Regions from separate parts of the Paenibacillus sp. FSL H3-0310 genome, predicted to be linked through region 2. Evidence: a T-box and tRNA genes for the amino acid it is inferred to sense, from the RefSeq annotation. Region 2 holds a T-box; the other holds one or more tRNA genes.
What was found. A T-box is a leader RNA that pairs with one kind of tRNA and senses whether it is charged. The one in region 2 lies ahead of tyrS (tyrosine--tRNA ligase), so its partner is inferred to be a tRNA-Tyr.

Region 1: it encodes a tRNA-Tyr, which carries the amino acid that the T-box ahead of tyrS (tyrosine--tRNA ligase) is inferred to sense. The anticodon was not compared.

The regions. Positions count from the first base shown of each region.
Region 1 is NZ_JBBODC010000002.1:914,791-921,921, reverse strand. It holds rRNA gene MHH63_RS23480 (16S ribosomal RNA) at 1-1,140, shown strand, start outside; rRNA gene rrf (5S ribosomal RNA) at 1,265-1,381, shown strand; tRNA gene MHH63_RS23470 (tRNA-Ile) at 1,428-1,504, shown strand; tRNA gene MHH63_RS23465 (tRNA-Ala) at 1,529-1,604, shown strand; rRNA gene MHH63_RS23460 (23S ribosomal RNA) at 1,744-4,670, shown strand; tRNA gene MHH63_RS23455 (tRNA-Ser) at 4,753-4,844, shown strand; tRNA gene MHH63_RS23450 (tRNA-Met) at 4,875-4,951, shown strand; tRNA gene MHH63_RS23445 (tRNA-Val) at 4,960-5,035, shown strand; tRNA gene MHH63_RS23440 (tRNA-Thr) at 5,067-5,142, shown strand; tRNA gene MHH63_RS23435 (tRNA-Asp) at 5,157-5,234, shown strand; tRNA gene MHH63_RS23430 (tRNA-Phe) at 5,297-5,369, shown strand; tRNA gene MHH63_RS23425 (tRNA-Tyr) at 5,378-5,463, shown strand; tRNA gene MHH63_RS23420 (tRNA-Lys) at 5,469-5,541, shown strand; gene MHH63_RS23415 (PucR family transcriptional regulator) at 5,691-6,785, shown strand; gene MHH63_RS23410 (ABC transporter ATP-binding protein) at 6,897-7,131, shown strand, end outside.
Region 2 is NZ_JBBODC010000001.1:2,194,743-2,201,873, forward strand. It holds gene MHH63_RS09885 (LLM class flavin-dependent oxidoreductase) at 322-1,377, shown strand; gene MHH63_RS09890 (Crp/Fnr family transcriptional regulator) at 1,460-2,143, shown strand; gene MHH63_RS09895 (DNA alkylation repair protein) at 2,252-3,064, shown strand; gene MHH63_RS09900 (acetamidase/formamidase family protein) at 3,305-4,855, shown strand; gene MHH63_RS09905 (Lrp/AsnC family transcriptional regulator) at 4,933-5,379, opposite strand; T-box leader at 5,532-5,762, shown strand; gene tyrS (tyrosine--tRNA ligase) at 5,950-7,131, shown strand, end outside.

The DNA of each region.
Region 1 (7,131 bases), on a different contig from region 2:
AGTGATGAAGGTTTTCGGATCGTAAAGCTCTGTTGCCAGGGAAGAACGTCCGGTAGAGTAACTGCTACCGGAGTGACGGTACCTGAGAAGAAAGCCCCGGCTAACTACGTGCCAGCAGCCGCGGTAATACGTAGGGGGCAAGCGTTGTCCGGAATTATTGGGCGTAAAGCGCGCGCAGGCGGCTATTTAAGTCTGGTGTTTAAACCTTGGGCTCAACCTGAGGTCGCACTGGAAACTGGGTGGCTTGAGTACAGAAGAGGAAAGTGGAATTCCACGTGTAGCGGTGAAATGCGTAGATATGTGGAGGAACACCAGTGGCGAAGGCGACTTTCTGGGCTGTAACTGACGCTGAGGCGCGAAAGCGTGGGGAGCAAACAGGATTAGATACCCTGGTAGTCCACGCCGTAAACGATGAGTGCTAGGTGTTAGGGGTTTCGATACCCTTGGTGCCGAAGTTAACACAGTAAGCACTCCGCCTGGGGAGTACGGTCGCAAGACTGAAACTCAAAGGAATTGACGGGGACCCGCACAAGCAGTGGAGTATGTGGTTTAATTCGAAGCAACGCGAAGAACCTTACCAGGTCTTGACATCCCTCTGAATCTGCTAGAGATAGCAGCGGCCTTCGGGACAGAGGAGACAGGTGGTGCATGGTTGTCGTCAGCTCGTGTCGTGAGATGTTGGGTTAAGTCCCGCAACGAGCGCAACCCTTAACTTTAGTTGCCAGCAAGTAATGTTGGGCACTCTAGAGTGACTGCCGGTGACAAACCGGAGGAAGGTGGGGATGACGTCAAATCATCATGCCCCTTATGACCTGGGCTACACACGTACTACAATGGCCGGTACAACGGGAAGCGAAGCCGCGAGGTGGAGCCAATCCCATCAAAGCCGGTCTCAGTTCGGATTGCAGGCTGCAACTCGCCTGCATGAAGTCGGAATTGCTAGTAATCGCGGATCAGCATGCCGCGGTGAATACGTTCCCGGGTCTTGTACACACCGCCCGTCACACCACGAGAGTTTACAACACCCGAAGTCGGTGGGGTAACCCGCAAGGGAGCCAGCCGCCGAAGGTGGGGTAGATGATTGGGGTGAAGTCGTAACAAGGTAGCCGTATCGGAAGGTGCGGCTGGATCACCTCCTTTCTATGGAGAATCGTTCTCTGCAATGAGGACATTCAAATCGGAAGCTCAGCTTCCACAATAGAACCTTCGGGTTCGAACACTCACTCGTGTTCAGTTTTGAAAGAGCAAGTCTCTTTCGTATGCGTTTGGTGGCGATAGCGGAGGGGTTCCACACGTACCCATCCCGAACACGACCGTTAAGCCCTCCAGCGCCGATGGTACTTGGACCGAAGGGTCCTGGGAGAGTAGGACGTTGCCAAGCGGACAACCAATTCATTGGTTGATTCACAATGTTATATATGTTATATGGGCTTTTAGCTCAGTTGGTTAGAGCGCACCTCTGATAAGGGTGAGGTCGGTGGTTCGAGTCCACCAAGGCCCACCATATAACATTATAGAGTAATTTTATGGGGCCATAGCTCAGCTGGGAGAGCGCCTGCCTTGCAAGCAGGAGGTCAGCGGTTCGATCCCGCTTGGCTCCACCATAAATTTTTAAATGAATAACTTTTTCAACTTGATCCTTGAAAACTGGATACCGAAACGAATTTGCGTTTTAGAACATCTTTTAGCAACTTGTGTAAACAAGTAAATGTTATTAGTGAGATTTTTCTTCGGAAGAATCAAGGTTAAGCTAATAAGAGCACACGGAGGATGCCTAGGCGCCAGGAGCCGACGAAGGACGTGGCGAACAACGAAACTGCCTCGGGGAGCTGTAAGCAAGCTTTGATCCGGGGGTGTCCGAATGGGGAAACCCAGCTGTGGTAATTCGCAGTTACTCATTTCTGAATACATAGGAAATGTAGAGGCAGACCAGGGGAACTGAAACATCTAAGTACCCTGAGGAAGAGAAAACAATAGTGATTCCGTCAGTAGCGGCGAGCGAACGCGGAACAGCCTAAACCTAAGAGCTTGCTCTTAGGGGTTGTGGGACGTCTCACATGGAGTTACAAAGGAATATGGTAGGTGAAGAGGTCTGGAAAGGCCCGCGATAGAGGTAAAAGCCCTGTAACCTAAACTGTATTCTCTCCGAGACGGATCCCGAGTAGTGCGGGGCACGTGAAACCCCGTATGAATCCAGCAGGACCATCTGCTAAGGCTAAATACTACCTGGCGACCGATAGTGAAACAGTACCGTGAGGGAAAGGTGAAAAGCACCCCGGAAGGGGAGTGAAATAGAACCTGAAACCGTGTGCTTACAAAAAGTCAGAGCCCTATTAATGGGTGATGGCGTGCCTTTTGTAGAATGAACCGGCGAGTTACGTTTAACATGCAAGGTTAAGCCGAGAAGGTGGAGCCGCAGCGAAAGCGAGTCTGAATAGGGCGAATGAGTATGTGGACGTAGACCCGAAACCGTGTGATCTACCCCTGTCCAGGGTGAAGGTGCGGTAACACGCACTGGAGGCCCGAACCCACGTACGTTGAAAAGTGCGGGGATGAGGTGGGGGTAGCGGAGAAATTCCAATCGAACTCGGAGATAGCTGGTTCTCCCCGAAATAGCTTTAGGGCTAGCCTCGGTATAAGAGTAGTGGAGGTAGAGCACTGATTGGGTGCGGGGTCCGCAAGGATTACCAAGCTCAGTCAAACTCCGAATGCCATATACTTATTGCCGGGAGTCAGACAGTGAGTGCTAAGATCCATTGTCAAAAGGGAAACAGCCCAGACCATCAGCTAAGGTCCCCAAGTGTGTGTTAAGTGGGAAAGGATGTGGAGTTGCACAGACAACCAGGATGTTGGCTTAGAAGCAGCCACCATTGAAAGAGTGCGTAATAGCTCACTGGTCGAGTGACTCTGCGCCGAAAATGTAACGGGGCTAAACACACCACCGAAGCTATGGCTAGATACGTATGTATCTGGGGTAGGGGAGCGTTGTGTAGGGGTTGAAGGTGTACTGAAAAGAGCGCTGGACACTACACAAGTGAGAATGCCGGTATGAGTAACGAAAAGATCAGTGAGAATCTGATCCGCCGAAAGCCCAAGGTTTCCTGAGGAAGGCTCGTCCGCTCAGGGTAAGTCGGGACCTAAGGCGAGGCCGAAAGGCGTAGTCGAAGGACAACAGTTTGAAATTACTGTACCACCGTAATCCGCTATGAGCGATGGGGTGACGCAGGAGGGTAGTGACGCGGACTGATGGATGTCCGTCTAAGCAGTGAGGCTGATGTGTAGGCAAATCCGCACATCGTTAAGGCTGGGCTGTGATGGGGAGCGAAAATTATAGTAGCGAAGGTCATGATCTCACACTGCCAAGAAAAGCCTCTAGCCAGGAGAAGGTGCCCGTACCGCAAACCGACACAGGTAGGCGAGAAGAGAATTCTAAGGCGCGCGGAAGAACTCTCGTTAAGGAACTCGGCAAAATGACCCCGTAACTTCGGGAGAAGGGGTGCCCCGGTAGTGTGAATAGCACGAGGGGGCCGCAGTGAAAAGGCCCAAGCGACTGTTTAGCAAAAACACAGGTCTGTGCGAAGCCGCAAGGCGAAGTATACGGGCTGACGCCTGCCCGGTGCTGGAAGGTTAAGGGGAGTGGTTAGGGGTAACCCGAAGCTATGAACCGAAGCCCCAGTAAACGGCGGCCGTAACTATAACGGTCCTAAGGTAGCGAAATTCCTTGTCAGGTAAATTCTGACCCGCACGAATGGCGTAACGACTTGGGCGCTGTCTCAACGAGAGATCCGGTGAAATTTTAATACCTGTGAAGATGCAGGTTACCCGCGACAAGACGGAAAGACCCCATGGAGCTTTACTGCAGCTTGATATTGAATTTGGGTACGATCTGTACAGGATAGGTGGGAGCCGTAGAAATCGGAGCGCAAGCTTCGGTGGAGGCGCCGTTGGGATACCACCCTGATCGTATCTAGGTTCTAACCTAGTGCCCTTATCGGGTACGGGGACCGTGTCAGGCGGGCAGTTTGACTGGGGCGGTCGCCTCCTAAAGAGTAACGGAGGCGTTCCAAGGTTCCCTCAGAATGGTTGGAAATCATTCGCAGAGTGCAAAGGCATAAGGGAGCTTGACTGCGAGACCTACAAGTCGAGCAGGGACGAAAGTCGGACTTAGTGATCCGGTGGTACCGCATGGAAGGGCCATCGCTCAACGGATAAAAGCTACCCTGGGGATAACAGGCTTATCTCCCCCAAGAGTCCACATCGACGGGGAGGTTTGGCACCTCGATGTCGGCTCATCGCATCCTGGGGCTGAAGTAGGTCCCAAGGGTTGGGCTGTTCGCCCATTAAAGCGGTACGCGAGCTGGGTTCAGAACGTCGTGAGACAGTTCGGTCCCTATCTGTCGTGGGCGCAGGAAATTTGAGAGGAGCTGTCCTTAGTACGAGAGGACCGGGATGGACGTACCGCTGGTGCACCAGTTGTTCCGCCAGGAGCATGGCTGGGTAGCTACGTACGGACGGGATAAGCGCTGAAAGCATCTAAGCGTGAAGCCCCCCTCAAGATGAGATTTCCCAATTAGTAAGACCCCTTGAAGACGACGAGGTAGATAGGTTGGAGGTGGAAGTGCAGCAATGCATGGAGCTGACCAATACTAATCGGTCGAGGGCTTATCCTATACGTAGAATGCAGATTCGTTTCGGATTCAGTTTTCAGGGAGTCAAATTCCTGTTTGGATTGCTGTGGTACTGATATCGTTTGGAGAGATACCCAAGTGGCTATAAGGGGACCCTCTGCTAAGGGGTTAGACTGCGTAAGCGGTGCGTGGGTTCGAATCCCACTCTCTCCGCCATTTTCAATCCATAGCAATACTAATTATTGTGGCGGTGTAGCTCAGCTGGCTAGAGCGTACGGTTCATACCCGTGAGGTCGGGGGTTCGATCCCCTTCGCCGCTACCATAATACCTGGAGGCTTAGCTCAGCTGGGAGAGCATCTGCCTTACAAGCAGAGGGTCGGGGGTTCGATCCCCTCAGCCTCCACCATTTTCATCTTTTAGAATTGCTTTTACACCGTGCCGGTGTAGCTCAACTGGTAGAGCAACTGACTTGTAATCAGTAGGTTGGGGGTTCAAGTCCTCTCGCCGGCACCATTTTTAATTAATGCGGAACCGTGGTGTAGTTGGCCTAACATGCCTGCCTGTCACGCAGGAGACCGCGGGTTCGAATCCCGTCGGTTCCGCCATTTTTTCCACAAAATGAGTGGGAAGTGTAAGACTTTTCCGCTTAATTGTCATGTAATCTTATGGCTCGGTAGCTCAGTCGGTAGAGCAGAGGACTGAAAATCCTCGTGTCGGCGGTTCGATTCCGTCCCGAGCCACCTTTTTTGGGGGATTAGCGAAGTGGCCAAACGCATCAGACTGTAAATCTGCTCACGTACGTGTTCGGTGGTTCGAATCCATCATCCCCCACCATTTATGAGCCATTAGCTCAGTTGGTAGAGCACCTGACTTTTAATCAGGGTGTCGAAGGTTCGAGTCCTTCATGGCTCATCCCAAACAGAAAGTCATCACCTTAGGGTGGTGGCTTTTTTTGTGTTTTTATGTCGTATTATAGTAGCGCGCTGCTGTAGTGATTAACATAATATTAGAGAATATGCTAAAATAGGCGAAAAGAGCAAAAGTGGTGGAGTATGGTGACTATGGATAGCGAAACATTGCGAAAAAAGTTAGAGCAGCTCACCGGAAAGAAAACCGGAATCAAGCAGTTAGGGAGGCAACATTCAGCTTCTCTTTTTAGCCTGGGATTGGAAGCACAAGAACAGCCGGTAATCCATGAAGGTCATCTTTGGGCACCATTATATGAGACTGATGGACGTGTAACCGCTGTCTGGGTGGAATTGGATGGACTTAACTCTTTGGAAATACAATTAGTGAATTATGCAGTTCGAAACTTTGCAATTGCACTAAAAGCTACTGGGGTTAGAGAAGAAGGGGAAGCGGAGGCTCGGCAGCTGGGTACCTGGTTGAACACCGAACTGGAGCAAGAGAAAAATGACTCTGAGATACCCGATGAGATGGCTCTAAAGGGACGTTTATTCGGAGATATGGTTCCATTCCTACTTAGCAGTGAGAATGCACATAGCCCGCAGATCACTTATCGTTCCTTAATGAAGCTGCTGCGCAGCTATTTTGAGAATGAAATTCTGCTTATACCTCTTCAAGAAAAAGAATGGTTAATATTGGCCCGGAAGGAACTACTCACGGGCGGAGATGATAAGGATGAGGAAGAAGAGAGTGTAGATGAAATTCTGGCTCAGACCAGTATGGGCTTGCACGAACTGATAGCTAGCGAATGGGTAGGTGTATTCCATTTGGCTGTAGCTCCGGCTATCGTTCCTGTTAAGGGATTGACGGGATCCGTGGCCTTGCTGAGGGAGACTATTGTACTCGGACGTATTTTCCAAGTGGGTGAATATATTCATTTACCTTGGGAGCTGCATTTGGAACGTTTGGTTAACAGCATTCCTGATGCACGGCGTAAACAGTTACTTGGACAGATTGGCGACTATTCTTCCGTATTATCGGATAAAGAGATGCTGATGACCCTGGAGACGTTTTTTGAGATGGATTGTAATGTAAGTGAAACAGCCAAGAAGTTATATATTCATCGCAACACGCTTTTATACCGTCTGGACAAGATAAAACAGGAGACGGGTGCCGATGTGCGTAGCTTTGGGGACGCTGCTATTGTGAAGCTTACTATGCTTTTGTATAAAGTGACGAAAAGGAAATAGGTTTTTTGTGAACGTTACAAATAGTCACCGTGTCCCGTCTAGGGTAATATAAATGTACAAGGAAAAAAGAATTTTTCAATTAATCAATAATTAACTCGAGGGGGAAATACAATGGCAGGCGTACGTTTAGAGCATATTTTCAAAAAATACCCGGGTTCAGATAAAGCAACAGTAATGGATATCAATCTTGATATTAAAGATAAGGAATTTCTAGTATTGGTTGGACCATCCGGTTGCGGTAAATCCACAACTTTGCGTATGATCGCTGGTCTGGAAGAAATCTCCGAAGGTAAAATGTACATTGGCGATCGTGTAGTCAACGACGTTGCACCTAAAGACCGCGATA
Region 2 (7,131 bases):
CGGACTGTATTGCAGCTATTTTCACTTTTTAGTTCATTTTGCGATAGTTTCGGACTGTATTGCGCTTATTTCCATAAAAACACACATTATGGAAGCTACTTTGCACGAATAGCTGCATCTAAGTCCGATAATTTAGCAATATGAATGAAATTATTAAATTAACGGCTCCTCAGTCCGATCTATAGTGAGGGGGATCTAATTAGATGAACTTCGATTATAGTCGAAGGAACCTAAATTAGTTAGTATAATTAGGTAGTCCCTTTATGGTTTTTTACATCCAGAGAATAATGCATCGTGCAGAATATTAGGAGGAAATGAATAGTGGAACTTGGAGTAAGCACATTTGTCGAGACCACACCTGATGTCCAAACGGGTGAGACAATAAGTCATGCAGAACGACTACGTGAAGTAGTGGAGGAAATTGTACTTGCCGAAGAGGTGGGGTTAGATGTATACGGAGTAGGCGAGCATCATCGGCATGATTATGCGGCGTCTTCACCTGCGGTTGTACTGGCTGCGGCTGCTTCGTTGACTACTAAGATCCGGTTGAGCAGTGCTGTAATGATCCTGTCTTCAGCCGATCCGGTGCGTGTGTTTCAGGACTTTGCAACGCTGGACGGAATTTCAAACGGACGTGCGGAGATTATGATCGGCCGGGGTTCGTTTACAGAGTCTTTTCCTCTATTCGGATATGATCTGAAGGATTATGAAGAACTGTTTAATGAGAAGCTGGAATTGTTATTAGCCATCCAAAAGTCAGAAAAAGTGACCTGGAAAGGCAAACACCGAGCAGCTATAGAAAATTTGGGGGTTTACCCGCGTCCGGTTCAAGATCCTTTACCGATTTGGATCGGGAGTGCAGGAAGTCCAGAGTCTGCGATCCGCACAGGATCACTAGGTTTGCCTTTTGTTTTAGCGATTATAGGGAATGTTCTACCACTGGATTATGCGTCACATGTACAGCTTTACAAAAAAGCAGCAGCTGAAGCCGGGCATGATATTTCAAAATTTCCAATCGCTTCGCATTCACACGGGTTCATAGCGGAGACTAATCAGTTAGCGCTGGAGAAATTTTTTCCTTCAACGCATGCCCGGACCAATGTGCGGGCGAAAGAAAAAGGAACACCTCCGTACCATCGTGCAGATTATGATGCAGCGTGCAGCTTAGAGGGCGCCCTTTACGTAGGTGATCCAGAAACTGTCGCTAATAAAATCATTCATCTGCGCAAGCATGTGGGAATTACGCGATTCTTTTTACATGTGCCGCACGGCACGATGCCTCATGAGGATGTTATGCAGGCGATTAGACTGCTGGGCACCGAAGTGGCCCCACGTGTGCGGGAAGAAGTAGCGCGCTGGGAAGCAAGTAACCGGTAATTTAGTAAGCTGCGTCCTTAGGACGTGGCTTTTTTTGTAAGGTATACTGAAGAAATGAATAGCGTTTTATACAGGAGGGGCAATGGAAAAAAATCATTATTTATCTCAATTCAATTTGCTTCAATCGTTAGGACTGGAAGATCTTATTGAAATGGAAGAATTAACGCGAATAACAGTAGTCCCCAAAAATACATATATCCAAACACCGTCAACCTTTTCTGAAGGACTGTTTTTTGTGAAAAAAGGAAAGGTTCGCTTATACCAATTAAACGCAAACGGTAAGCAATTTACATCGGATATCCTCAGTGAGGGTAATGTTTTTGGTGAAATGGGTATGATTTCTTTTGGAACGAAGGAACATTATATTGAAACGATAGAGGAAAGCCATATCTGTACAATTGATCCTGCAAGGTTTGAAGAATTTATCTCTCACCGGCCTAGGTTTATGATGTCATTATTGCAAGTATTGAGCGACCGCATAAAAAGTATGAGTCAGTTAACTCAAAATCTAGCCATCGGAAATCTGCATGATAAAATATTGTGCGTTCTTTTAAAGCTAGCGGATCAGCATGGGGTTGAGCATAAGGATAATTGTTACAAAATTAATGTTCCTCTATCGCATCAAGAAATCGCTAATTTAATTGGAGCCAGCAGAGAAGCTGTAACAGTGGCATTGCAAGAATTGGTGAAAGCGGAGGTTATTCAGACAGGGTTCAGAACTATCTATATCCAGCGAGACAAGATTTTGGAAAGAAATATAACATAGCTATCGAGTTGTAAACGAGATTACAGCTTCATTTTTAGAAACAACGGTATCCTAGCTATGACATGAAGGTGATTTAAGCTTTCAAATCATAGTGAAGGGACGATTTCCATGGAACACAGGAAGGGCGCTCGAAAGGTTACTGAAATTCCCGTTGAGATTGTAGAACTGCTGAATAAAGGATATTTACAGAGCGTGAATTTAACGGAATGGCTTGCTGTGGATCATCTTGTCTTGTTGATAAATGTACTGAATGAGCTAGGTTTTGAACAGGAAGCTAAACCAATTTTACAAAAGCTGAATGCGTTAACGGAAAAGAAAATCATGAAGCTCATCCCGGTGATTTCACGTGAGTGGCAGCTTCTATTTGACTGTAAATCAGAGCTGGAACGTTCCCGACTATTTGCTGTGTTAGCTCATCATAAATCCGATAGTGTTCGCTGCTGGGCTGCTTATATCGTGGGCCAGAATCATCAATGGAGTCTAGTTCAAAAACTAACAGCAATCCGTCCTTTTGCAGCGGATGGGCATTTTGGGGTGCGTGAGATTTCATGGATGGCTTTAAGGGAATCAGTCATTGCCGAGCTGGATGCTTCCATTGAATTATTAAAGGCTTGGGTTCATGATCAGGATGCGAATATTAGGAGATTTGCGATCGAATTGACGCGCCCACATGGGGTATGGGCAAAGCATATTACAGCGCTCAAAGAAAATCCAGCGATTGCCCTTCCGCTATTAGAACCGCTTAACTCTGATCCGGCAAAATACGTTCAGGATTCTGTAAGCAATTGGTTAAATGATGCTAGCAAAAGCCATCCGGCATGGGTACAGCAAATTTGTGATGAATGGTTGAACCTATCAGGTACCAAGGAAACAAAGCGGATTGTAATCCGGGCTACAAGAAGTATTACTGATCAAAAATAAAATAAGTGCATCACTTTAGACTGGATAATCAAACGTCAAACACTATGGGCTAATAAGTGTTGGCGTTTTTTTGTTGTGGAGTTAACTTGGATAATTCAAGAGAAAGACTCCTTCGTGTTTATTATTTAAACCAAAATTCATAAAAATATTTATATTGTTAATCCTCAGGTCATCTGTTATACTCAGAAACACCAAATGTTATAAAAACTAACACTAATTATAGGGATGGAGGATTTTCGTATGAAAAAACAAATAATTCGTAATGTAGGTGTCACGTTATCCCTGTTTTTAGGGGTGAACTCGTTATCGAGTGTTATGTATGCTAACACATCGAACGATGCGTATAAACCCAAAACCCATGTACTGAAGGCGAATTCGGAAACTGTTCGATGGGGGAATATAGGTAAGGGAGATCCAGCTCTAACTGTGCATTCGGGAGACATCGTAACGGTTGAGGCCATTACACATCACTCAGGGGATGATTACGAGCGGATGATTAAAGGAGATGCGGGAGTAGAGGATATTTTCCACTGGATTGAAGGGGAGAAGAACGAAGCGCTACGCGGGCCAGGCGTACACATTATGACAGGTCCTATCGCTGTTGAAGGTGCTGAACCAGGAGATGTGCTGGAAGTTAAGATTCTGGACATGAAGCTGAGACCAAATGGGAATGACCAATACGCTGGCAAAACATATGGCGTGAATGCCGCAGCGAACTGGGGCTATCTATACGGAGATATGGTAGAGGAGCCGAAAAAGCGTGAGGTAGTAACTATCTACGAGATGGATACGGAGGGTGGAACAGATTATGCAACAGCTGTATATAACTACAAATGGTCTGTGCAAACCGATCCAGATGGTCAAGTGCACCCGACAATTGACTACCCGGGTGTTATCGTTGACCATAATACGATTGATAAGAACTTCGATGTGCTAAAAGGCGTGAAAATTCCGGTACGTCTCCACTTTGGTACAATGGGTGTGGCGCCGAAAGAAGCGGATGTTGTTGACTCCGTTCCACCTTCTTACAACGGCGGTAACGTAGATGATTGGCGGATTACCGAAGGTGCAACGATGTATTATCCAGTATCCGTAGCTGGTGCACTTCTGTCGATCGGTGACCCGCATGCCGGTCAAGGTGATTCGGAGATTAACGGAACTGCGATCGAGACATCGGTCACTGGGGATATACAAGTCATTCTTCATAAAAAAACATCGCTTAACAACAAGCTGAAAGGTTTAAACTTCCCATTACTTGAAAATGAGAACGAGTGGGTTGTACATGGATTCAGCTACGCCAATTATTTGGAGGAGCTGGGGGCTAGTGCTCAGACGGATATCTTCAAAAACTCGTCCATCGACAAAGCGATGAAGGATGCCGCTCATAAAACAAAAGATTTTTTAATGGCTGGAATGGAATTGAGCGAAGATGAGGCGTACTCTCTGATGTCTGTGTCAGCTGATTTTGGAATTACACAAGTGGTGGATGGAAACTGGGGCGTACACGCCTTAATTGATAAAGGTCAATTCGGCGATTCCGAGCGCAAGCCCGTGGTTTTACGGAGCAGCTTTGAGAACTTTGGAGCAAAGGTTGGCTGGCAGCCAGCCACTAAGACAGTTACGCTAAGCTACAATGGCAATGTTCTGGAGATGAAGGTTGGAGCGACAACGGGGATTTACAACGGAGAGACAGTGAAGCTTGTAGCCCCAATAAGTGTTGTGAACGGGAAGATCGTGGTCAGCGAATATTTCGTGAACTTTTATAAAGCTAAGCTGGCTAAGACAGAATAAGACGAAATAGCAATTATTCGATAATCCTAAAAAAATCCATATGAGAAAAGAACCGTCTTTATAGGCGGTTCTATTTCTTATATATTCAATCCGTCCTGATTTTTGTGGCGTTTTAATAAGATTTGGTTTTCTACACGTACCAGTCCATCCAGACAGTAGATTGATTCATGCATAAACCGTTCCATCTCTTCAAGATTCTCTACCAAGATGTGAATATGCAGAATACATGGTCCCGTCATTTCGTATAATACAGCTACGCGTTCGTTTTCCTTTAATACATCGACGATATGATTTAAATGAGCAGGTTCTACTTCAAGTTCCAGGTAGGCGGAGATTTTCTTTCCTAGCTTTTCAGCACTGATGACAATCGAGAACTGTTCAATAATCCCTTGATTGACTAGCCGATCAATACGATCTTTCACCGCGACACTTGATAAACTGACTTCTTTAGCTAGATCAGTATAGGAAATTCTGCTGTTTTGGGCCAGACGCATCAAAATATGGTTATCGATAGGATCTAGCATGCGGATTCGTTCACCTCTTTTTTCGTAATTGTATCAGAAAAAAAGTGGAAATGCCTAGTAGCGCTTTACAGTAGAAGTGTGTGACGGCATTCTCTGCTGAAGATAGTTGACATAAAAGAATTATTTCACTATACTGGCTGTAATCTTATATACGATATACGTTGAAGGAGCCCAGTAGTAACTTAGTCCCTGTTCCAGAAAGCCGGGGGTTGATGAAACCCGGTACACACTAAGCTTGCGAATTACACTTTGGAGTATCTCGGGTAACACCGAGCGGAATGGCGAACGATATCTCGTCAAGAGTGGTATCAATGGTATGCTTGAGCATAAGCGTTTCATGGATGCAATCTGGGTGGTAACACGGTTATTCAATCGTCCCTATGTCTACAATAGACAAAGGGACGATTTTTTTGTTTTTAAATATAAGGATTTATAGGGTTCACTTCATCAATGATCCTTATATTTCTCGCTGAAACGGTACCGTCCTAGTCAGGAGGGCAAAGCCGTTTCCGCTTGGCGGACTGATGTTTCATTTATAGGATAACTACTAATTTTGAGGGGTGTAAGGCAATGAATATTATCGACGAACTAGAATGGCGCGATGCCATCAATCAACAAACAGATGCCGAAGGGCTAAGAGAACTGACCAATCAAAAATCGGTATCCCTGTACTGCGGTGTAGATCCAACAGGTGACAGTATGCATATTGGCCACTTGATTCCATTCATGGTGCTCAAAAGATTTCAACTGGCAGGACATCGTCCAGTGATTCTTATTGGTGGGGCTACGGGAACGATTGGTGATCCAAGTGGACGTCAATCTGAACGCTCTTTGCAAACGCTGGAGCAAATCCAAGCCAACGTTGACGCACTTACAGCACAGATGAAAAAACTGTTCGTGACTGATGGCGACAATCAAATCCGCATGGTGAACAACTACGATTGGACGCATAAAATCAATGTTATCGAATTTTTGCGTGACTATGGTAAAAACTTCAGCATCAATTCGATGCTTGCCAAGGATGTTGTAGCGAGCAGATTGGACAGCGGAATTTCCTTTACGGAATTCTCCTACCAAATCCTGCAATCCCTGGACTACCTGCACCTGTTCCAGCATGAAGATGTGCAGCTGCAAATCGGTGGTTCTGACCAATGGGGGAACATCACAAGTGGCTTAGATCTGATTCGTAAAAAAGAAGGTTCTGAGGCGGTAGCATTCGGACTTACCATCCCGCTTATGCTGAAAGCCGATGGTACAAAATTCGGTAAAACAGCTGGCGGAGCCATTTGGCTGGATCCGAACAAAACGACAGCTTTTGAATTCTACCAGTTCTGGGCGAATACAGATGACCGTGATGTTGTGAAATACCTGAAGTACTTTACATTCCTCTCTAAAGAACAAATTGATGCACTTTCAGAAAAGGTGCAGACCGAACCGCATAAACGTGAAGCGCAAATAACACTGGCTGAAGAAATGACCAGATTCGTGCATGGTGAGGAATTGCTGGAGCAGGCTAAACGTATTACTGCCGCTCTGTTCAGTGGAGATATTAAATCTCTGACCGCTGACGAGATCGAGCAAGGCTTCAAGGAAATGCCGACCTACGAAACGACATTGGAGTCCAAAAATATCGTGGAGTGGCTGGTAGATCTAGGAATTGAGCCATCCAAACGTCAAGCGCGTGAAGACATCACCAAAGGCGCAATTTCCATGAACGGTGAAAAAGTTAGCGATGTAGCATTTGAAGTTACA